2 regions of the Streptomyces sp. NPDC058335 genome follow, and region 2 is predicted to be linked to the other one. Evidence: riboswitches for the same ligand, from Rfam matches in the RefSeq annotation. Region 2 holds a riboswitch; the other holds the start of a gene.

What was found. Region 2 has a riboswitch for cobalamin ahead of ACFWJX_RS08280 (cobalamin biosynthesis protein). Riboswitches for the same ligand answer to the same signal wherever they lie in the genome.
Positions count from the first base shown of each region.
Region 1: it holds a riboswitch for cobalamin, as region 2 does, so the genes downstream of both, ACFWJX_RS35260 (ribonucleoside-diphosphate reductase subunit alpha) here and ACFWJX_RS08280 (cobalamin biosynthesis protein) in region 2, are expected to answer to the same signal.

Region 1 covers NZ_JBHXHX010000025.1:56,240-68,220, reverse strand. The annotation lists gene ACFWJX_RS35285 (carbohydrate ABC transporter permease) at 1-749, opposite strand, end outside; gene ACFWJX_RS35280 (extracellular solute-binding protein) at 871-2,154, opposite strand; gene ACFWJX_RS35275 (GntR family transcriptional regulator) at 2,579-3,343, shown strand; gene ACFWJX_RS35270 (DUF3311 domain-containing protein) at 3,621-3,887, shown strand; gene mctP (monocarboxylate uptake permease MctP) at 3,884-5,512, shown strand; cobalamin riboswitch at 5,651-5,817, shown strand; gene ACFWJX_RS35260 (ribonucleoside-diphosphate reductase subunit alpha) at 5,940-8,309, shown strand; gene ACFWJX_RS35255 (ribonucleotide-diphosphate reductase subunit beta) at 8,309-9,376, shown strand; gene ACFWJX_RS35250 (GlxA family transcriptional regulator) at 9,588-10,553, shown strand; gene ACFWJX_RS35245 (cytochrome P450) at 10,579-11,949, opposite strand; gene cyc1 (epi-isozizaene synthase) at 11,946-11,981, opposite strand, start outside.
Region 2 covers NZ_JBHXHX010000004.1:52,857-64,837, reverse strand. The annotation lists gene ACFWJX_RS08305 (cobyrinate a,c-diamide synthase) at 1-777, opposite strand, end outside; gene cobO (cob(I)yrinic acid a,c-diamide adenosyltransferase) at 774-1,373, opposite strand; gene ACFWJX_RS08295 (putative cobaltochelatase) at 1,373-3,388, opposite strand; gene cobN (cobaltochelatase subunit CobN) at 3,385-7,041, opposite strand; gene ACFWJX_RS08285 (cobyric acid synthase) at 7,038-8,570, opposite strand; gene ACFWJX_RS08280 (cobalamin biosynthesis protein) at 8,567-9,535, opposite strand; cobalamin riboswitch at 9,636-9,768, opposite strand; gene ACFWJX_RS08275 (hypothetical protein) at 9,912-10,133, opposite strand; gene ACFWJX_RS08270 (anion permease) at 10,168-11,406, opposite strand; gene ACFWJX_RS08265 (class II aldolase/adducin family protein) at 11,627-11,981, shown strand, end outside.

The DNA.
Region 1 (11,981 bases), on a different contig from region 2:
ATGATCGGCTTGAGGATGGGCAGGGTGACGTACCGGAAGACGCCCCAGGCGCCGGCGCCGTCGAGGCGGGCGGCCTCCTCCAGTTCCTTGGGAACCTGGGTGAGACCGGCGCTGAGGGTGATCACCACGAACGGGACGGCTCCCCAGATCACCAGCAGCATGATCACGGCCAGGCCCTGCGGCCCGCTCGCGAACCAGTTGTGGCCGATCATGTCGACGCCGGGCAGCCTGCTCAGGACCGCGTTGAGGATGCCGTAGTCGGCGTCGAACAGCCACTTGAAGACCGTGGTGGCCACGATGATGGGCATGCCCCAGCTGGCCACCAGCGCGATGTTGATGAGCGTCTTCACCCAGCCGGAGACCCGCTGGAGCAGCAGCGCGATCAGCATGCCGAGGACCATCGTGAAGATGACGCAGCCGGCCGCGAAGACGATCGTGCGCAGCACGACGGACCAGAACTCGCTGTCGCCCAGCACGTTGGTGAAGTTGTCGAACCCGACCGACTCGGCCGGCTGGAAGCCCCACAGCTGGGACTGCCCGAACTTCTGGAAGGAGAGGGTGACCAGGCGGACGAGCGGATAGCCCATCACCAGCACGAGGATCAGCAGGCAGGGGGCGAGCAGCAGCCAGGGGGTGCCGGCGGAGGCGGAGGCCGCCTTGGCGCGAGGCCGCCGTGGCACGGACGGCGGTGGCGGTGCCGGCCGCGGCGGCGGCACCTTGGCAGGGGTGGTGGTGTCTGCGGCACTCATCGCGCGCTCCTCAGCGGTCCCTCAGGTCGTACGAAGGCGAAGCCCCGTGGGGGTACGGAGGCCGGGGCCCTCTCGGTCGTACGGACGGCGGGGCTCCGCCGCAGCGGAGCCCCGCCTCTCGTCACTTGGTGTTGATGACCTTGTCGATCGCGGCGTCCGCCTCCTTGGCGGCCTCCTCGACGGTCTTCTTGCCGGTGCCGATGCTCTGGAGCATGGTCTGGAGGACCTGGGCCTTCTCGACCTGGCCCCAGCCGGGCGCCATCGGGACGAACCAGTTGGACTCGGCGGCGGTGGCCGGTACGACCGTCTTGGGGTCGTTCTTCAGGGTCGCGAGGTCGGTCTTGTTGTTGGGCAGGTTGCCCTTGGCCATCAGGCCCTTCTGGCCGGCCGGACCGGTGAACGCGTTGATCCACTCGGCGGCGAGTTCCTGCGCGTCCGACTTGACCGGGACGGCGAGGTCGGAGCCGCCCAGGAACACGGGGAGGTTCTTGCCGGACGGACCGGGCATCACGAAGTTCTCGAGGTTGCCCTTGAGCTTGCCGCTCTTGTCGTTCTCGGGGGCCTCGGCGGTCGCGCCCTCCCAGGCCGCGCCGAAGATCATGCCGGACTTGCCCTGGCCGTAGACGATGTAACGGTCGGACTCGTCCTTGGTCTTGTCGCCGTGCATGTACTTGTCGACGACGTTCTTGTACTCGTTGAGGCCCTTGACGGACTCGGGGGAGGACAGGTTGCCCTTCCACTGGCCGCCCTCCTCCTTCGCGATGGAGCCGCCGGCGTCGTAGACGAAGGACATGGCCGCGTACCAGTCGCGGGTGGGCTGGTACCAGGAGCTGAACTTGTCGCCCTCCTTCTTCTGGACCTTGTCCAGGGCGGCGGTCAGCTCCGCGTAGGTCTTCGGGGCCGCCTTGACTCCGGCGGAGGCGAAGAGGTCCTTGCGCCAGTTGCCGACGCGGCCACCGGCGTAGTACGGCACGCCGTAGGTCTTGTCCTCGTACGTCACCGAGGCCTTGAGGCCGTCCAGCCAGGCGGAGGAGTTGTCGAACTTGGTGGCGTCGAGGGGGGCGAAGGCGCCCTTGACCATGTAGCTGAGCATCTCGGTGTTGCCCATCTCGACCACGTCGGGCACCTTGTCGGTGGCGAGGACCGCGTCGAGTTTGGCGTTCTTGTCGGGCCAGCCGTAGTACTCGTGGGTGATCTTCACGCCGGGGTGCTTCTTCTGCACCGCCGCGTCCGCGGCCTTGACCAGCTCGGGCCAGTTGTTCTGGGCGTCGACGGTCAGCCAGACCGTCAGTTCCTTGGCGTCGGTGCCCTTGTCCGAGCCACCGCTGTCCTTGTCGTCCCCGCACGCCGCGATGGAGACCATCATGCCCGCGATACCGATCGCGGCTATCAGCTTGCGCTTCACGCCAACCCTCCTCAGGGATGCCACAAACCCCCCTGCCTCCCCGCCGCGGTCGAGCGTCAACGCGTACCGTCCGTGGGACCAGGACCTGGACCAATGGTGTAGACCAGTAAGCCGGAGCTTGGCTCAGACCAATTGGGCTGTCAAGGGTGTTCAACCGGGGTTGAGTCGTCCGTTACGGGACCGCGATATGCAGGGACTTTTCAATTCAAGGGCGACGCATCGACCCCCTTCGGGGGACTGAACCAATCGGCCCTGGCCGAGATGCTGGACTAGACCAACGGGGGTCCCGGAGGTATACAGAAGAGATCACGGAGCGCGCGAGGGCACCGCACTGGACACCCCGCCGACAAACCCGTGCCACGATGTGAGCCGCGGCCGACGGGTTTGTCGGTCGCTTCGGCACCCGGAGCCGGGAAGGCAGGACATGAGCACCGACGTCAGCAGTGCGGAGAACGAGGGTGGGGCGACCGTCCGTACCGCGCGCGTGCCCAAGTACTACCGCCTGAAGAAGCATCTCCTCGACATGACGGAGACGCAGTCGCCCGGCACCCCGGTGCCGCCCGAGCGCACGCTGGCGGCCGAGTTCGACACCTCGCGCACCACCGTGCGCCAGGCGCTCCAGGAGCTGGTCGTCGAGGGCCGGCTCGAGCGCATCCAGGGCAAGGGCACCTTCGTCGCCAAGCCGAAGGTCTCCCAGGCGCTCCAACTCACCTCGTACACCGAGGACATGCGCGCCCAGGGCCTCGAACCCACCTCGCAGCTGCTCGACATCGGCTACATCACGGCCGACGACCGCCTCGCCGAGCTGCTCGACATCACCACGGGCGGCCGCGTGCTGCGCATCGAGCGGCTACGCATGGCCAACGGCGAGCCGATGGCCATCGAGACCACCCACCTCTCGGCCAAGCGCTTCCCGGCCCTGCGCAGGTCACTGGTGAAGTACACGTCCCTCTACACCGCGCTCGCGGAGGTCTACGGCGTCCACCTCGCCGAGGCCGAGGAGACCATCGAGACCTCCCTGGCCACCCCGCGCGAGGCCGGCCTGCTCGGCACGGACGTCGGCCTGCCGATGCTGATGCTGTCCCGCCACTCCGTGGACAAGGACGGCCTCCCGGTGGAGTGGGTACGGTCGGTGTACCGGGGCGACCGATACAAGTTCGTCGCGCGGCTGAAGCGGCCCGTGGACTAGACGTACGGTCCGGGGGGACGGCTGGGGGTCCGGGGGTCACCCCCCGGGACAGCACAGCGTCGCGCGGCTCAAGCCGCCCGTGGACTAGACGTACGGTCCGGCGGGACGGCTGGGGGTCCGGGGGTCACCCCCCGGGACAGCACAGCGTCGCGCGGCTCAAGCCGCCCGTGGACCTAGCAGCGGGACCGATATGCGGACGAGGTCTTCCGCTTACCTTTATCCGTCACCTACATTTCGTGCGCGTTGCACATGATCTGCGAGGGGACGGAGCCGCCCGATGTCAGAAACCCCAGAAGTGAACAGAGGGCCGGTGGTGACGCCCCTGCGTGTCGTCATCGCCCTCTGTCTGTTCGCGCCCTTCGTGGCGATGCTGTGGGTCGGTTCGTACGCGAAGACCGACCCCACGTTCATCGGCATCCCGTTCTTCTACTGGTACCAGATGCTGTGGGTGCTGCTCTCCACCATGCTCACGGTGACCGCGTACAAGCTGTGGCAGTTCGACCAGCGCGGCCGCAGGCACCAGGGCGGAGGTGCGGCGAAGTGAACGACGGCGTGAACGGCGTGGCACTCGCCGTCTTCATCTTCTTCTTCCTGGCCGTCACCGTCATGGGATTCCTGGCCGCCCGCTGGCGCAAGGCCGACGACGAGCACAGCCTCGACGAATGGGGCCTGGGCGGCCGGTCGTTCGGCACCTGGGTCACCTGGTTCCTGCTCGGCGGCGACCTGTACACGGCCTATACGTTCGTGGCGGTCCCGGCGGCGATCTACGCGGCCGGCGCGGCGGGCTTCTTCGCGGTGCCGTACACGATCCTCGTCTACCCACTGATCTTCACGTTCCTGCCGCGCCTGTGGTCGGTGTCGCACAAGCACGGGTACGTGACGACCTCGGACTTCGTGCGCGGCCGGTTCGGCTCCAAGGGCCTGTCGCTGGCTGTGGCCGTCACCGGCATCCTGGCCACCATGCCGTACATCGCGCTCCAACTGGTCGGCATCCAGGCCGTGCTGGACGTGATGGGCGTCGGCGGCGGCGAGGACACCAACTGGTTCGTCAGGGACCTGCCGCTGCTGATCGCCTTCGGCGTGCTCGCGGCGTACACCTACTCCTCGGGGCTGCGGGCGCCCGCGCTGATCGCGTTCGTGAAGGACACGCTGATCTACATCGTCATCGCGGTGGCGATCATCTACATCCCCATCAAGCTGGGCGGGTTCGACGACATCTTCGCCAAGGCGGGCGACGCCTTCGCGCAGACCAACCCGGCGACGGGCGCGCCGCGCGGTGCGCTGGTGCCGGGCGACGCGGGCCAGTGGACGTACGCCACGCTGGCGTTGGGCTCCGCGCTGGCGCTGTTCATGTACCCGCACTCGATCACCGCGACGCTGTCCTCGCGCAGCCGTGACGTGATCCGCCGCAACACCACCATCCTGCCGCTGTACTCCCTCATGCTCGGTCTGCTCGCCCTGCTGGGCTTCATGGCGATCGCGGCCGGGGTGAAGGTCTCCAACGGCCAGTTGGCGATCCCGCAGCTGTTCGAGGACATGTTCCCGGACTGGTTCGCGGGCGTGGCCTTCGCGGCGATCGGCATCGGCGCGCTGGTGCCGGCGGCGATCATGTCCATCGCGGCGGCGAACCTCTTCACCCGCAACATCTACAAGGACTTCATCAAGCCGGACGCCACGCCCAGGGAGGAGACCCGCGTCTCCAAACTGGTCTCGCTCCTGGTGAAGGTGGGCGCGCTGGTCTTCGTCCTCACCATGGACAAGACGGTCGCCATCAACTTCCAGCTCCTGGGCGGCATCTGGATCCTCCAGACCTTCCCGGCCCTGGTCGGCGGCCTGTTCACCCGCTGGTTCCACCGCTGGGCGCTGCTGGCCGGCTGGGCGGTCGGCATGGTCTACGGCACGGCCGCCGCGTACGGCGTCGCCTCCCCGACCCAGAAGCACTTCGGCGGCTCGTCGAAGGAGATCCCCGGCATCGGTGAGATCGGCTACATCGGCCTCACGGCGTTCGTGCTGAACGTGGTGGTGACGGTGGTGCTGACCTTCGTCCTCAAGGCGCTGAAGGCACCGGAGGGCGTCGACGAGACGTCCCCGTCGGACTACACGGCGGACGCCGGCGACCCGGGCGTCAAGGTGGAACTGCCCCCGGCCACGGCGGGCGCGGGGCACTAGCCCGAGGGGGAGGGATCCCCCACCCGAGCCCACAGCGGGCCGCCGAGGCACATCGCCCCGGCGGCCCGCTGTCGTGCGCGCTCCGGCCGGAACTGCCCCATGAGTTGACGCTGCGAAGCCAGCCCGACACAACATCTGGGGGTAACGCGGCAGCCCGGCACAAGATGTATGCTCAAGCTCGCTGTCGCCGCAGGGGAATCCGGTGCGAATCCGGAACTGTCCCGCAACGGTGTACTTGCGTGCGTTCCTATGCATTTGCGCACGCATGGTCAGTCCGAGCACCTGCCGGCAGCGCACCCGGTCCGTCCGGTTCGGGTGCCCTGACGTCCGGGCCTCGCGGAATGGGCCGGTGGACGCGACGCGCCCCGCGCTCGCGTGCTGCCCCCTGCCCTCCGCAAGGCCCCCGCCGAGCGAGGGAGAGCCCCACGTGACCATCGCGCCAGCCGAACCGGTTTCAGCAGCCCTGGAGACCGACGGTCCCGGAGCCGCACTGCTGCGGACGCTGACCGAGCTGACCGCCGACCTTCCCGACGCCGACCCCGGCCGGGTCGCCGCCGCCGCCCTGCGGGGCCGGTCCGCGCGGGCGGACGAGTCGGAGCTGCGCGAGCTGGCCACGGAGGCGGCCGCCGGTCTGATCTCCGAGGATCCCGCCTACTCCCGGCTGGCCGCCCGGCTGTTGACCGTCGGCATCCGCGCGGAGGCCGCCTCCCAGGGCGTCACCTCCTTCACCGGGTCCGTCGCCGTCGGCCACCGTGAGGGCCTGATCGCCGACCGCACCGCCGAGTTCGTGCGGCTGCACGCGGCCCGGCTCGATGCGCTGGTCGACACGGGCGCCGACGACCGCTTCGGCTACTTCGGCCTGCGCACCCTGCACAGCCGCTACCTGCTGCGCCACCCGATCACCCGCAAGGTCGTCGAGACGCCCCAGCACTTCCTGCTGCGCGTGGCGAGCGGCCTGGCCGAGGACGACACGACGAGGTCCGTCGACGAGGTCGCCGCGCTCTACACGCTGATGAGCCGCCTGGACTACCTGCCGTCCTCCCCCACCCTGTTCAACTCCGGCACCCGCCACCCCCAGATGTCGTCCTGCTACCTCCTCGACTCCCCGCTGGACGAGCTGGACTCCATCTACGACCGCTACCACCAGGTCGCCCGCCTCTCCAAGCACGCCGGCGGCATCGGTCTGTCGTACAGCCGCATCCGTTCCCGCGGGTCGCTCATCCGCGGCACCAACGGGCACTCCAACGGCATCGTGCCGTTCCTGAAGACCCTGGACGCCTCGGTCGCCGCCGTGAACCAGGGCGGCCGGCGCAAGGGCGCGGCCGCGGTCTACCTGGAGACCTGGCACTCCGACGTCGAGGAGTTCCTGGAGCTGCGTGACAACACCGGTGAGGACGCCCGCCGCACGCACAACCTCAACCTGGCGCACTGGGTGCCGGACGAGTTCATGCGCCGGGTCGACGCCGACGGGCAGTGGTCCCTGTTCTCCCCGGCCGACGTACCCGAGCTGGTCGACCTGTGGGGCGCGGAGTTCGACGCGGCCTACCGCGCGGCGGAGGCCAAGGGACTGGCGAAGAAGACCATCCCGGCGCGTGATCTGTACGGGCGCATGATGCGCACCCTCGCGCAGACCGGCAACGGCTGGATGACCTTCAAGGACGCCGCCAACCGCACCGCCAACCAGACCGCCGAGCCGGGCCATGTGGTCCACTCCTCGAACCTGTGCACGGAGATCCTGGAGGTCACCGACGACGGCGAGACGGCGGTCTGCAACCTGGGTTCGGTGAACCTCGGCGCGTTCGTCGACACCGACCCCGGGGCCACCGAGGTCATCGACTGGGAGCGGCTGGACGAGACCGTCCGCACCGCCGTCACCTTCCTCGACCGCGTCGTCGACATCAACTTCTATCCGACCGAGCAGGCGGGCCGCTCCAACGCCCGCTGGCGTCCGGTCGGTCTGGGCGCGATGGGCCTCCAGGACGTCTTCTTCAAGCTGCGGCTGCCCTTCGACTCGCCCGAGGCCAAGGCCCTCTCCACCCGGATCGCCGAGCGGATCATGCTCGCCGCGTACGAGGCCTCCGCCGACCTCGCCGAGCGCAACGGCCCGCTGCCCGCCTGGGAGAAGACCCGGACCGCCCGTGGCGTGCTGCACCCCGACCACTACGGCGTCGAGTTCACCTGGCCGGAGCGCTGGGCGGCGCTGCGCGAGCGGATCGCGGCGACCGGGATGCGCAACTCGCTGCTCCTGGCCATCGCGCCGACCGCCACCATCGCGTCGATCGCCGGTGTGTACGAGTGCATCGAGCCGCAGGTCTCCAACCTGTTCAAGCGCGAGACGCTGTCCGGCGAGTTCCTCCAGGTCAACTCCTACCTGGTGCGGGAACTCAAGGAGCTGGGCGTCTGGGACGCCCGCACCCGCGAGGCGCTGCGCGAGGCGAGCGGCTCGGTGCAGGGTTTCACCTGGATCCCCGAGGACGTACGGGCGCTGTACCGCACCGCGTGGGAGATCCCGCAGCGCGGCCTGATCGACATGGCCGCCGCGCGTACCCCCTACCTGGACCAGGCGCAGTCCCTGAATCTGTTCCTGGAGACGCCGACCATCGGCAAGCTCTCCTCGATGTACGCGTACGCCTGGAAGTCGGGCCTGAAGACGACGTACTACCTGCGCTCGCGCCCGGCGACCCGCATCGCCCGCGCCGCCCAGGCACAAGCCCCGATTCCCGTGCAGCAGCCGGCGCCCGAAGAGGCAGTCGCCTGCTCCCTTGAGAACCCCGAGTCCTGCGAGGCCTGCCAGTAATGAGTGCCCACCCGTCGCCCGACCACCACCCCTCAACGACGGCACTGCGTGCCGACACCCGTGTATTCAAGAACCTGCTCGACCCGGGCTTCGAGCTGACCCTGCGTCCCATGCGCTACCCCGACTTCTACGAGCGCTACCGGGACGCGATCAAGAACACCTGGACCGTCGAGGAGGTCGACCTCCACTCGGACGTCACCGACCTCGCGAAGCTGACGCCCGCCGAGCAGCACCTGATCGGCAGGCTGGTCGCGTTCTTCGCGACGGGCGACTCGATCGTCTCGAACAACCTCGTACTGACGCTGTACAAGCACATCAACTCCCCCGAGGCGCGGCTCTACCTGAGCCGGCAGCTGTTCGAGGAGGCCGTGCACGTCCAGTTCTATCTGACCCTGCTGGACACCTACCTCCCCGACCCGGAGGACCGTGCGGCCGCCTTCGACGCGGTCGAGAGCATCCCCTCCATCCGCGAGAAGGCCGAGTTCTGCTTCCGCTGGATGGACTCGGTGGAGAAGCTGGACCGGCTGGAGTCGATGTCCGACCGCCGCCGTTTCCTGCTCAACCTGATCTGCTTCGCCGCGTGCATCGAGGGCCTGTTCTTCTACGGCGCCTTCGCGTACGTCTACTGGTTCCGCAGCCGGGGTCTGCTGCACGGCCTCGCCACCGGCACCAACTGGGTGTTCCGTGACGAGACCATGCACATGTCCTTCGCGTTCGAGGTCGTCGACACCGTCCGCAAGGAGGAGCCGGAGCTGTTCGACGACCGGCTCCAGGAGCAGGTCACCGACATGCTGCGGGAGGCCGTCGAGGCCGAGCTGCAGTTCGCGCGCGACCTGTGCGGGGACGGCCTGCCGGGCATGAACACCGACTCGATGCGCCAGTACCTGGAGTGCGTCGCCGACCAGCGGCTGAGCCGCCTCGGTTTCGCCCCGGTGTACGGCTCGGAGAACCCGTTCTCGTTCATGGAGCTCCAGGGTGTTCAGGAGCTGACCAACTTCTTCGAGCGCCGTCCGTCGGCGTACCAGGTCGCGGTGGAGGGCACCGTCGACCTGGACGAGGACTTCTGAGTCCGCGCCTCGCGCAGTTGGCGGTCGATCCGGCGTTCGTGGGCCAGCCCCACGAGCGCCGGACCCGCGAGGACGAGGAAGAGGACCAGGACCGTGAGGACTTCGGTGAGTGCGTTCATGGGGTAAGCATCGTGCGGGAGCGACACTCCTGACAGTGGCAGGACTGCCGTACACCTTCAAATTCCTGCCACTTCAGGTGCACACTGGCGGCATGCTGAAGAACGTGGCCGCGATCCTCCTCGACGGCGTGCACCCCTTCGAACTCGGTGTCGTCTGCGAGGTGTTCGGCATCGACCGCAGCGACGAGGGGCTGCCGGTCTACGACTTCGCCGTCGCCTCGGCCGAGGGGCCGACCCTGTCCACCCCGCACGCGGGCTTCACGGTGAGCACGTCACACGGGCTCGAACGGCTGGAGAGCGCCGACCTGATCACCGTCCCGGCCGGCGACACGTACACGGCCCGGGAGTTCCCGCCCGAGCTGCTCGACGCGCTGCGCCGGGCGGTGGAGCGCGGGACCCGGGTGCTGAGCGTGTGCTCCGGGGCGTTCGTGCTGGCGGCGGCGGGACTCCTGGACGGGCGGCGCTGCGCGGTGCACTGGCGGCACGCGGAACAGCTCGCCCGCGAGTACCCGCGTACGACCGTCGAGCCCGACGTCCTCTACGTCGACGAGGACCCGGTGATCACCTCGGCCGGTACGGCGGCCGGCATCGACGCCTGCCTGCACCTCGTACGCAAGGAGCAGGGACCCGAGGTCGCCAACGGGATCGCCCGGCGGATGGTCGTACCGCCGCACCGGGACGGCGGCCAGGCCCAGTACATCCAGCGGCCGCTGCCGCGCTCGTCCTGCGACACCGTGGGCGAGGTGCTCGCGTGGATGGAGCAGCACCTCGACCAGGAGGTCACCGTCGAGCAGCTCGCCGCCCGCGCCCACATGGCGCCGCGCACCTTCGCCCGCCGCTTCCAGCAGGAGACCGGCACGACGCCCTACCGCTGGATCCTGCGCCAGCGGGTGCTGCTCGCCCAGCATCTGCTGGAGGCGTCCGACGAGACGGTGGACGCGATCGCGTGGCGGACCGGCTTCGGTACGGCGGGCGCGCTGCGGCACCAGTTCGTGCGGGCGCTGGGCACCACCCCGAACGCCTACCGGCGTACGTTCCGGGGCCCGGAGGCCGCCTGAACGCACGCCGGCAGCGGGGACCGTCTCACCGCGGGACGGGCTTCAGCCGCAGCCGTTGCGGACGCAGCGTGATGCCCACCCGGGTCTCGTCGACCGAGCCGGGGACCTGCTCGAAGCGGAACCCGTCCGCGAGCACCGCCGTGACCAGCGAGAGCAGGGCCATCGAGAAGTGGTCGCTCGGGCACTTCCGGTTGCCCACGCTGAACGGCCGCATCGCGTACTTCGGGATGTCCTTCGACCGCTCCGGGAGCCAGCGGTCGGGGTCGAACTCGAGGTGCCGCTCGTAGGACCGCGGGTCGCGCTGGATCGCGTACGGGCTGTACACGATGTCGGCCCCGGCCGGAATGCGATAGCCACCGAGTTCGGTGTCGGTGACCGCCCGCCGCGTCAATATCCATACGGCCGGACGCAAACGCATGGCCTCGACGACGACGTTGTTCGTGTGCGTGAGCTTGCGAACGTCGTCGAATGCGACGGGCCGTCCTCCCGTGACCTCCCGTACCTCGGCGCACACTTTGTCCGCCTGTTCCGGGTGGTCCGCGAGAACCAGCAGCAGGGACATGATCGTGGAAGCGATGGTTTCGCTGCCGGGGGTGAGGATCGCGACGACCTGGTCGTGGATCTCCTGTTCCCCGATCGGGTCGCCATTGTCGTCCTTCGCTTCCAGCAATGCCGTCAGCAAATCGTCCGGCTTTTGACCGGATGCCCGGCGTTCGGCGACGATCTCGTCGACCAGGAGATGTAAATCGGCCAGGGCCCGGTTGAATTCGCGGTTGGCCGGAAGCGGCAGCCTGTAGAGCGGTCCGAGCGGTACCACCATCCGGTGGTACATACCTTGGAACACACTGGCGAGCGCGATGCACAGCCGCTCGGCCCGCTCGTCCATGAACTGCCCGCGCAGCAGACAGCGGGCCGCCACCCGCACCGCTATCCGGAACGACTCCGAGGTGCAGTCGATCGTCCCGCCGCCCTTCCACCGCTCGACGAGCGCGCGCGTCTCCTCCTCCATGATCGGACCGTAGGCGGGGATGGCGTCGAGCCGGAACGCGGGCTGGATGGTGCGCCGCTGGCGGCGGTGGAGCGGGCCGTTGGCGGTGGCCACGCCCTCCTTGCCGAGCAGCCCTTCAAGGGACTCCCACAGGGGTCCGGCGATGATGTAGTCGGGGCTGAGGGCCATGGCCCCGGTCAGGGCCGGCGTGGTGACGGCGTACACCGTCTTCGGTCCGAGCTTGATGCGGACGATGTCGCCGTGGTCGCGCAGCTGGCTCATGAAGGCCAGCGGGTCACGGGCGAGCTTCCAGCCGTGGCCGAGAAGCGGAACCCCGCCACCGGCCAGTGGCGGCTCACGCAGTTCCGAAACCTCGGGCGTCACGGGTTCAACGGACTCGACGGTCATTTCTCACCTGCCGCTTCGTTGTCGACGTACGG
Region 2 (11,981 bases):
CCCGGCCGACCGGGTCGGACGGTCGTGGGTGGGCGACGCCGCGGCCTCGCCCGCATCCCAGACCGCGCCCGACAACGCGCCCGCCCCCCGCGCCAACGCCAGCAGCCCTTCCAGATCACACCCGTCGGAGACCTGCGCGGCCATCGCCGCGACCGCCGCCACCGCGGCAGCCCCCCGTTCGGCCACCGGCACCAGCCCCAGGTGGCGCGACGGCGTCTCCACCGGCGCGGCCCGCCGCAGGGCGCCCAGCACCGGCACCCCCACCGACTCCAACGCCTCCCGCAGCAGCGCCTCGTGCCGGTCGGAGGCGACCTTGTTCAGGATCACGCCCCCGATCCGCACCGCCGGGTCCCAGGACACGAACCCGTGCACGAGCGCCGCCACCGACCGCGACTGCGACGACGCGTCCACGACCAGCACGACCGGCGCTCGCAGTTCCTTCGCCACCTGCGCCGTGGACGCCAGTTCACCCTGCCCCGCGGCCCCGTCGTACAGCCCCATCACCCCCTCGACGACGGCGATGTCGCAGCCCCGCGCCCCGTGCAGGAACAGCGGAGCGACCAGCTCGGGACCGCACAGGTACGCGTCGAGGTTCCGCCCCACCCGCCCGGTGGCGAGCGCGTGGTATCCGGGGTCGATGTAGTCCGGCCCGACCTTGTGCGGGGACACGGCGAGCCCCCGCGCGGCGAGCGCGGCCATCAGCCCCGTGGCGACGGTCGTCTTGCCGCTGCCCGACGAGGGCGCGGCGATGACCAGCCGTGGGACGGAGGACGTCACCACTCGATGCCCCTCTGCCCCTTCTGCCCCACGTCCATGGGGTGCTTGACCTTGGACATGTCGGTCACCAGGTCCGCGAACTCCACCAGCTTCCCGGGCGCGTTCCGCCCGGTGATCACGACGTGCTGGTTCCCCGGCCGCTCCCGCAGCACGGACACGACCTCGTCGGTGTCGATCCACCCCCAGTGCATGGGGTAGGCGAACTCGTCCAGCACATACAGCTGGTACGTCTGCGCGGCGAGGTCCCGCTTGACCTGCTCCCAGCCCTCGCGGGCCTTCTCCTCGTTGTCCATCTGGGAGTCCCGCTGCACCCAGGACCAGCCCTCGCCCATCTTGTGCCAGGCGACGGACCCGCCCTCCCCGGAGTCCCCGAGCACCCGCAGCGCCCGCTCCTCGCCGACCTTCCACTTCGCCGACTTGACGAACTGGAACACCCCGACGGGCCACCCCTGGTTCCAGGCCCGCAGGGCGAGCCCGAACGCCGCGGTCGACTTCCCCTTGCCGACCCCGGTGTGCACGATCACCAGCGGCCGGTTACGCCGCTGACGCGTGGTCAGTCCGTCGTCCGGTACGACACTCGGCTGCCCCTGCGGCATTACGCGGCCCTCCTCGAAGTCCCCTGCACGTCCCTGACCAGCCCGGCGATCGAGTCCGCCCGCAGCTCGTCGAGCGTGACGGCGCTGCCGCCCAGCTCGCCCGCGAGCTGCCCGGCGAGCCCCAGCCGTACGGGCCCCGACTCGCAGTCCACGACCACGGAGGCGACCCCGTCGGCCGCGAACAGCCGGGCCGCCCGCCCGGCGAGGGCGACGGGCTCGGGCCCGCCGGTCGCGCGTCCGTCCGTCACCACGACGACCAGCGCCCGCCGGGCGGGGTCCCGCAGCCGCTCCACCCGCAGCACGTCGTGCGCCCTGAGCAGCCCGGCCGCGAGCGGCGTGCGTCCTCCGGTCGGCAGCGACTCCAGCCGTACGGCCGCCGCGTCCACGGACGAGGTCGGCGGCAGCGCCACCTCGGCGGCCGAGCCGCGGAACGTCACCAGCCCCACCTTGTCCCGCCGCTGGTAGGCGTCGAGCAGCAGCGACAGCACGGCACCCTTCACCGCACCCATCCGCTGCCGGGCCGCCATGGACCCCGACGCGTCGACGACGAACAGCACGAGATTCCCCTCGCGCCCCTCCCGCGTCGCCTGCCGCAGATCGTCCCGGCGTACGACGAGACCGCGCCCCGAGCGCCCGCGCGCCCGCTGGTGCGGCGCCGCCGCCTGCACGGTCGCCGCCAGGTGCAGCTTGGTCAGCGCCCCGCGCGGCCGCCGGGCCCCGGTGGTCCGCCCCTGCTCGGTCCGCGCACGCGAGCGCCGCCCGGCGGCACCCTCGCCGAGGCCGGGCACGCTCAGCACCTTCGTCCGGAAGGGCTCGGCGGCACGCGCGGGCTGCTGCTCACCGGCGCCGCCCCCCGAGGTCTGCGGTTCACCGCTGTCCCCGGCCTCGGGACGCGCCCCCGTGTCACCGCCCTCGGGCCCCTCCGACGGCGGCTGCCCGCCACCCCCGTCACCGCCGCCGGGCCCGTCCGGGCCGGGATCGGGGTCGGGATCCTCGTCGTCGGAGCCGCCGAACTCCTCCAGCGTCTCGTCGAGCTTGTCCTCGTCGAGTCCGGGCGCGTCGAAGGGATTGCGGCGCCGCCGGTGCGGCAGGGCGAGCAGCGCGGCCTGCCGGACGTCCTCCGCGAGCACCTCGGTCCGCCCGGCCCAGGCCGCCAGCGCCGTCGCCGTCCGCGCCATCACGATGTCGGCCCGCATGCCGTCCACCTCGAACGCGGCGCAGGTCGCCGCGATCTGCCGCAGCGCCCCGTCGCCCAGCAGCACCGACGGCAGCAGCTTGCGGGCCGCCACGATCCGCGCCCGCACGGAGGCCTCCTCGTCCGCCCACCGCCCGGCGAAACCGGCCGGGTCGTCGTCGTAGGCGAGCCGCCGCCGTACGACCTCCACGCGCTGGTCGGGCTCCCGCGAGGCGGCGACCTCGACCGTCAGGCCGAACCGGTCGAGCAACTGAGGCCGCAGCTCGCCCTCTTCCGGGTTCATGGTCCCGACGAGCAGGAACTTCGACGCGTGCCGTACGGAGACACCCTCGCGTTCGACGTACGACGCGCCCATGGCCGCCGCGTCCAGCAGCAGGTCGACCAGGTGGTCGTGGAGGAGGTTGACCTCGTCGACGTACAGGATGCCGCGGTGCGCGTCGGCGAGCAGGCCGGGCTCGAAGGCCTTCACGCCCTCCGAGAGCGCCCGCTCGATGTCCAGCGCCCCCACCAGCCGGTCCTCGGAGGCGCCGACCGGCAACTCGACCATCCGCGCGGGCCGTTCCACGCCCGCCCCCGGCTCGTGCGGCCCGTCCGGGCACGCAGGGTCGGGACGGGCGGGATCGCAGGAGAAACGGCATCCGGAAACGACGGAAACCGCCGGCAACAGCACCGAGAGGGCGCGCACCGCCGTCGACTTGGCGGTGCCCTTCTCGCCGCGCACCAGCACCCCGCCGACCGCCGGTGACACGGCGTTCAGCAACAGCGCGAGCCGCAGGTCGTCCTGGCCGACGACGGCCGTGAACGGGAACGGGGTACTCACTTGTCGTCGCCCTCCAAGTCGCCTTCCAGCTCCAGGTAGGTGGCCCGGAGCCGCTCGATCGTGTCCGCGTCCGGTTCGGCCCACAGGCCGCGCTCGGCGGCCTCGAGAAGCCGCTCGGTGATGCCGCGCAGGGCCCACGGGTTGGACTTCTTCATGAAGTCGCGGTTCTCCGCGTCGAAGACGTACTCCGCGCTGAGCTTCTCGTACATCCAGTCGTCGACCACGCCCGCCGTGGCGTCGTACCCGAAGAGGTAGTCGACGGTCGCCGCCATCTCGAAGGCGCCCTTGTAGCCGTGCCGCCGCATGGCCGCCATCCAGCGCGGGTTGACCACCCGCGCGCGGAACACGCGGTGGGTCTCCTCGCCGAGCGTGCGGGTCTTCACCTGGTCCGGGGTGGCCGAGTCGCCGACGTACGCCTCGGGGGAGGCGCCCGTCAGATGGCGCACCATGGCGACCATGCCGCCGTGGTACTGGAAGTAGTCGTCGGCGTCGACGAGGTCGTGCTCGCGCGTGTCGACGTTCTTCGCGGCGACGGCGATCCGCCTGAACGCGGTCTCCATGTCCCCGCGCGCCGCCCGCCCGTCGAGCCCGCGCCCGTAGGCGTACCCGCCCCAGACGGCGTACACCTCGGCGAGGTCGGCGTCCGAGCGCCAGTTGCGGGCGTCGATCAGCGGCAGCAGTCCGGCGCCGTACGCACCCGGCTTGGAGCCGAAGACACGGGCCGTGGCCCGGCGTCGGTCGCCGTGCTCGGCGGTGTCCTCGTCGGCGTGCGCCTTGACGTAGTTCACGTCGGCCGGCTCGTCCAGCTCGGCCACGGCCCGCACCGCGTCGTCGATCAGCCCCACGACGTGCGGGAACGCGTCCCGGAAGAAGCCGGAGATGCGGACCGTCACATCGATGCGGGGCCGGCCCAGCTCCGCCGCCGGCACGACCTCGAAGCCGGTCACCCGGCGCGAGGCGTCGTCCCACACCGGGCGGCAGCCCAGCAGCGCCAGGATCTCGGCGATGTCGTCGCCCTGGGTGCGCATGGCGGACGTGCCCCACACCGTGAGGCCGACCGACTTCGGGTACTCGCCGGTGTCCTGGAGATAGCGCTGCACGAGCGAGTCCGCGAGGGCCTGCCCGACCTCCCAGCTCAGCCGGGACGGAATGGCCTTGGGGTCGACCGAGTAGAAGTTGCGTCCGGTCGGCAGGACGTTGACCAGTCCGCGCGTCGGCGAACCGGACGGGCCGGCCGGGACGTAACCGCCGTTCAGGGCCTTGAGGATGTGCCCGATCTCGTCGGTGGTCCTCTCCAGCCGGGGCACGACCTCCGTGCAGGCGAACTCCACCACCGCGACGGCGTCCGGGAGTTCGGTGCCCAGGACCTCCCCGACGAGCGCCCGGCTCTCGCCGGCCGCCCATCCCCGCGCCTCCATGCCCTCCGCGATCCGCCGGCACAGCTGCTCCAGCAGGTCGACCGCGTCGGCGGCCGAGCGGGACGGACCGTCCACGAGGTCCGTCAGCTCCACCGGGACCTTGACCGGCGCCCCCGGCTCGGCGAGCAGCTCCTTCTCGACGAGCCCGAAGTGCTCCGCGAGGCAGGCCCGCAGACCGGGCAGCGCGTTCGCCCGCCCTCCCCACACCTGCGAGGCCCGCAACACGGCCAGCACCAGGTTCACGCGCGGTTCGCCGACCGGTCCGCCGCCGAGGATGTGCAGGCCGTCGCGGATCTGAACGTCCTTGATCTCGCACAGATAGCCGTCGATGTGCATGACGAACTCGTCGAACGCCTCGTCGTCCGGCTGGTCGTCGACATGCAGGTCGTGGTGCAGCTCGGCAGCCTTCACCAGCGTCCAGATCTGCGCCCGCACGGCCGGCGCCTTCGTCGGGTCCAGGTCGGAGACGAGCGCGTACTCGTCGAGGAGCTGCTCCAGCTTGGCCAGGTCGCCGTAGGTGTCGGCGCGCGCCATCGGCGGCACCAGGTGGTCGACGACGGTGGCGTGCCCGCGCCGCTTGGCCTGGGTGCCCTCGCCGGGGTCGTTGACGATGAACGGGTAGATCAGCGGGAGTTCACCGAGTACGGCGTCGGGGGCGCAGCCGCCGCTGAGCCCGAGCCCCTTGCCCGGCAGCCACTCCATCGTGCCGTGCTTGCCCATGTGGACGATCGCGTCGGCGCCGAAACTGTTCTCCAGCCACCGGTAGGCCGCCATGTAGTGGTGCGACGGCGGCATGTCCGGGTCGTGGTAGATCGCGATGGGGTTCTCGCCGAAGCCGCGCGGCGGCTGGATCATCACCACGACGTTCCCGAACCGGAGCGAGGCCAGGACGATGTCGTCGCCGTCGACGTAGAGGCTGCCCGGCGGCTCGCCCCACGCGTCCAGCATGCCCTGCCTGAGGTCGGGGTCGAGCCTGTCGAACCAGGCCCGGTAGTCGGCCAGCGGCACCCGCGCGGGCGCGGCGGCGAGCTGCTCCTCGGTGAGCCATTCGACGTCGTGGCCACCGGCGTTGATCAGCCGGTGGATCAACTCGTCGCCGTTGTCGGGGTATGCGGTGAGCGAGTAGCCGGCTCCGGCGAGGGCGTCCAGGACCCGGACGGCCGAGGCGGGCGTGTCGAGGCCGACCGCGTTGCCCACCCGCGAGTGCTTGGTCGGGTAGGCGGTGAAGACCAGCGCGAGCTTCTTGTCGGCGTTCGCCTTGTGCTTCAACCGGGCGTGCCGTACGGCGATTCCGGCGACGCGCGCGGCCCGCTCGGGATCGGCGACGTACACCGGAACGTCGTCCGGTCCCTGCTCCTTGAAGGAGAACGGGACCGTGATCAGCCGCCCGTCGAACTCCGGGATCGCGACCTGCATCGCCGCGTCCATGGGGGAGAGGGCGGCGTCGGAGGCGTCCCAGGCGGCCTTCGAGGAGGTCAGGCAAAGGCCTTGCAGGACGGGTACGTCGAGGTCGGCGAGGGCTCCGATGTCCCAGGCCTCCTCGTCGCCGCCGGCCGAGGCCTGCGAGGCGTGCGTGCCGCCGGCGGCGAGGACCGTGGCGACCAGGGTGTCGGCCGTGCCGAGGATCTCGTACAGGCCGGGGTCGGCGTCGCGCAGGGAACCGCAGTACACCGGGAGGGCGTTGGACCCGGCGGCCTCGATCGCGTCGCACAGCGTGTCCACGAACGCGGTGTTGCCGCTCAGTTCATGGGCGCGGTAGAAGAGCACACCGACGGTCGGACGGCCGTCCTGGAACACCCGGTCCCCGTGGACGCCGTACCCGGGCATCCTGTGCGGCTCCTCGAACCCCTCGCCGGTCAGCAGCACGGTGTCGGAGAGGAACCGCGCCAGCTCGGTGAGGTTGGCGGGCCCGCCCTCGACGAGATACCTGAGCGCCTCCGCCACCACACCCGCGGGCACGGACGACTCGGCCATCAACTCCGCGTCGGGCACCGCCTCCCCGCCCAGCAGCACCGTGGGGATGCCCGACGCCCTGAGCGCGGCGAGCCCGTCCTCCCAGGCCCGCTTCCCGCCGAGCAGCCGTACGACGGCGATGTCCGAGCCCTCGATCAGGGCCGGGAGCTCCTCCGCGACGTCCACGCGGGTCGGATTGCCGATCCGGTACGAGGCGCCGGTGGCGGCCCGTGCCGCCAGCAGATCGGTGTCGGCGGTCGACAACAACAACACTGTGCTCATGCGGGCGCTCCCGGTGGAATGAAAGGCAGTCCTTGCGGCGCGCCCGACTCGATGAGCCGCCACAGCGCGTCCGTGTCCGCGTGCTGTTCGATGAGGTCGCCGAGCCGGTCGAGCTGCTCCTCGCGCAGCGCGGCGAACGAGGTGTCGGCGGCCGGCACGAAACGGCGGCCCGCGGCGGCCGCCACCTCCCGCAGGAACGCCCGGCGGAAACCGTCCGACTCCAGTGAGCCGTGCCAGTGGGTGCCCCAGGTCTGTCCGACCCGGCAGCCGTCCAGGCGGTGTCCCCGGTCATCGGAGATGAACGCTTCACCGCCACTGACCTCGGCGACCCCGTGATGGATCTCGTACCCCTCGACCGGCTCGCCGAGGGCTTCCCCCACCGGCCGGGTGAGCGTCTTCTCGCGGGCGAACCGCACGCGGACCGGCAGCACCCCGAGTCCGTCGACATGGCCTCGCCGGCTCTCGACCTCGTCCTCGATGTGCTCACCGAGGACCTGGAAGCCGCCGCAGATGCCGAGGACGGGCCGGCCTTCGGCGGCTCTGCGCCCGATGGCCTCCGCGAGCCCCCGCTCCCGCAGCCACTCCAACGCCCGGACCGTCCCCCGCGTCCCGGGGATCACCACGAGGTCGGCGTCGGCCAGCTCCTCCGGCCGGTCCACGAACCGCACCACGACGCCCGGTTCGGCGGCCAGCGCGTCCACGTCGGTGAAGTTGGACATGAGCGGGACCGCGCACACGGCGACCCGCAGCACGTCCTCACCGACGGGCGGGGAGACGTTCGACTCCCGGACGGTCCCGCGCAGCGACACCCGCAGCCCGTCCTCCTCGTCGATCCCCAGCCCGTGCCGGAACGGCAGCACCCCGTACGTCCGCCGCCCGGTCAGCCCGTGCAGCATGTCCAGGCCCGGCTCCAGCAGCGAGACGTCACCGCGGAACTTGTTCACGAGGAACCCGGCGACCAGCTCCTGGTCCTCCGGGGAGAGCAGCGCGACGGTCCCGAAGAACGAGGCGAAGACCCCGCCCCGGTCGATGTCACCGACCACCAGCACCGGCAGCCGTGCCCCCCGCGCGATGCCCATGTTCACGATGTCGGTCCGCCGCAGATTGATCTCGGCGGGACTGCCCGCCCCCTCACAGATCACCGCGTCATACGTGCCCCGCAACTCGGCCAGACAGTCGAGAACGGTTCCCAGGAGTTTCTGCTGCCGCCCCCCGTGATAGCCGCGCGCGCTCATCTCACCGACCGGCTTCCCGAGCAGCACCACCTGGCTGCTCCGCTCACCGCCGGGCTTGAGCAGCACGGGATTCATCAGTGCGGTCGGCTCGACCCGGCAGGCCTGCGCCTGCATGGCCTGCGCCCGCCCGATCTCGGCACCCTCGCGGGTCACGAACGAATTGAGGGACATGTTCTGCGCCTTGAAGGGCGCGACCTTGACCCCCTGCCGCACCAGCCACCGGCAGATCCCGGCCGTGACGACGCTCTTGCCCGCGTCGGAGGTGGTGCCGGCGACGAGGAGACCCCCGCTCATGACGTACGCCCCTTCGCTCCCGCGGCGACGACGCGCGCGGTGATGACGCGCGCGGCGACGGTGACGCCGAGCGCGAGCAGGCCGACCCGGCGGGAGAGCCGCGCGGCACGTTCGATGTCCCGGGGCACCACGGGCCGCCCCCGCTCCCCGTTCAGCACGGGCCGGTGCTCGACCCGCCCGCCGTACGACAGCGTCCCGCCGAGGCGCACCCCGAGGGCACCGGCGAACGACGCCTCCACGGGACCGGCGTTGGGGCTGGGATGCCGGCGCGCGTCGGCCCGCCAGGCCCGCACCGCACCCCGCGGATCGTCCCCGCCGACGGCGGCGAGTACGGCGGTCAGCCGCGCGCCCGGCCATCCGGCGACGTCGTCCAGCCGGGCCGAGGCCCATCCGAACCGGCGGTGGCGCGGCGACCGGTGGCCGACCATGGCGTCCAGGGTGTTGACGGCCCGGAACCCGAGCAGTCCCGGCACTCCGCCGACGGCCCCCCACACGAGGGCGCCCACGACCGCGTCGGAGGTGTTCTCGGCGACGGACTCGACGACCGCGCGGGCGATCCCGTCGGCGTCCAGGGACTGCGGGTCCCGCCCGCACAGATGCGGCAGCCGCGCCCGCGCGCCCTCGACGTCCCCCGCTTCCAGGGCCCGCCCGATGGTCCGGGCCTCCCGCACCAGCGAGGTGCCGCCGACGACGGCCCAGGCGGCGGCGCCGGTCAACGCGACGGAGGCGGCGGGGGAGCGTCGTACGGCACGTGTGGCGGCGGCCCCGAGGGCCACGGCGCCACCGGCGCACACGGCGGTGTGCAGGGCGCCCCACCCGCGGTGGTCCCGCCACAGCACCCGCTCCGCGGCGGCCGCGGCCCGCCCGAACACGGCGACCGGATGTCCCCGGCGTGGATCGCCGAGGAGCAGGTCCCCCAGGAGGCCGGCGGCGGCACCGTACGCGTAGCGGCGATCGGCACCCACCGGCTCAGCCGGCCGACGGGTCGGGCAACGACCTGGTGCTGAACCTCGAACGGCAGCCGAGCATGGCGATATGTCCTCACTCAGGGTGTCCACGCCCTGGTTCGACGAGACCGGCGACGAGAGTTCCTGGCTCCCGGGGGTGTCTACCCCGGTGACAGTGGCGGGACCGCGCCGGATTCACACCGGCTTCCTCTTCTGTCGCCGTACATGGCCCCGGCAGTCCACCACGTGCCCGGAACGGCCGTCAACTCGCTGTTGACCTGCGGCGGGACAGTGTGCAGAACCCCACACACCTCCGGTCACGGCCGTCACGCACGCGTGGGGCGCGGGACGGTGATCCGTCCCGCGCCCCACGCGCGCGTGCGCCGTCCGTCCGTCAGGCGACGATCAGCGAGATCCCGTACGCCACCGCCGCCGCGCACGCCGCGAAGCACGCGTACGCGCCGGTGACCGCCAGGGTGGCGGAGTCACCCTGGGCCGCGGCCCGCTCGCGGCGGGAGAGGCCCATGATGCCGAGAGTGAACAGGGCCACGAGGGCCACGGTGATGAGGAGGCTGACGCCGAAGACGGAGCCGAGAGCCGCCCAGTCGATCTTCATGCTGCTTCTTCCTTCGTACCGGTGGGGGCGGGACTCAGACGCTGGTGGTGGCCGGCGGGGCCGACTCCGCCACGCGGGCGGGGATGGTGGCCGTCAGGTCCTCGGTGACCGTGCCCGCCGGGGGCGGGGTCACGGCGGCGATCGCGGTGGTCACCACGCCGGCCGGCTCCTCGGGCACGTCGATGACGTTGGTGTGGTCGATGATCTCGCGGCGCGAGAGCTTCCAGATCGCGGCGCTGGAGGCGACGAGGAACACCGCGACGAGCGCCGTGCCCCAGTCGCCGAAGCCGGTCACGTACTCGGCGAGGGCGGCGACCAGGGCCGCGGCCGGCAGCGTCAGGCCCCAGGCCACGAACATCCGGGTGGCGGTCGACCAGCGGACGACCCCGCCCTTGCGGCCCAGGCCGGCGCCCATCACCGATCCGGAGACCGAGTGCGTGGTGGAGAGCGAGAAGCCGAGGTGGGAGGAGGCCAGGATGACGGTGGCCGCGCTGGTCTGGGCGGCGAAGCCCTGCTGCGGCTGGAGGTCGGTCAGGCCCTTGCCCATCGTGCGGATGATGCGCCAGCCGCCGAGGTAGGTGCCGAGCGCGATGGCCACACCCGCGGACAGGATGACCCACATCGGCGGGTCGGAGTCGGGGGCGACGGCGCCGCCGGCGACCAGGGCGAGGGTGATGATGCCCATCGTCTTCTGCGCGTCGTTGGTGCCGTGGGCCAGCGAGACCAGGCCCGCGGAGGCGATCTGGCCGGTGCGGTAGCCCTTCGCGGCGGCCTTGCCGTCGGCCTTCTTGCCCAGCGTGTACGACAGCCGGGTCGCGAGCATCGCGGCGAGGCCCGCCACGATCGGTGCGGCGATCGCCGGGATCAGGACCTTGGTGACCAGCACGTCACCGTGGACCGCGCCGACACCGGCGGAGGCGATGGTGGCGCCGATCAGGCCGCCCATCAGGGCGTGCGAGGAGCTGGACGGCAGCCCGACCAGCCAGGTCGCCAGATTCCAGAGGATCGCGCCGACCAGCGCGGCGAAGATGACCTCGGGACGGATGCCGGTCTCGTCGACGAGACCCTTGGAGATCGTGTTCGCGACCTCCACGGAGAGGAAGGCGCCTACAAGGTTCAGCACGGCGGACATGGCCACCGCGACCTTGGGCTTGAGCGCACCGGTCGAGATGGTGGTGGCCATCGCGTTGGCGGTGTCGTGGAAACCGTTCGTGAAATCGAACGCGAGAGCGGTTATTACCACAATCGCGAGGATCAGCGAGAAGCTTTCCATTTACCCAGGCAATCGTTCGAGGTCATTGGCTGGATGAACGTAGGGAACCTGAGTGAACGGAAGGTGAACTGGGCAGGGCATCACGGTGTCCACAATCGGCGGGACTCGTTCCGCTCCGCCTCGACGCCCCAGACGCCGCACGGGCCGGAGTTCCGGGGGTACTTCTCCAGGGCCCCGAAGAGCAGTGAAAGAGACATTGGTCACGTGGCAGGATCACGGCATGACCGACCAGCGACGCGACACCGACGACGGCACCCACGACCTGCAAGCAGGAGAGGTCGCACGGGTTTGGGAACAGCTCGTGGCCACGGCCCGCCGCACCGTCGCCGACCGCCTCGTCGTCGGCACCTCGGGCAACGTCTCGGTCCGCGTCGGGGACCTCGTCCTGGTCACCCCCTCGGGCGTCCCCTACGACCGCCTCACCCCCGACGACGTCACCGGCGTCGACCTCGACGGCCGACAGGTCCTCGGCACCCTCACCCCGACCAGCGAACTGCCCATGCACCTCGCCGTCCACCGCACCACCGACGCCCGCGCCGTCGTCCACACCCACGCCGTGCACGCCACCGCCGTCT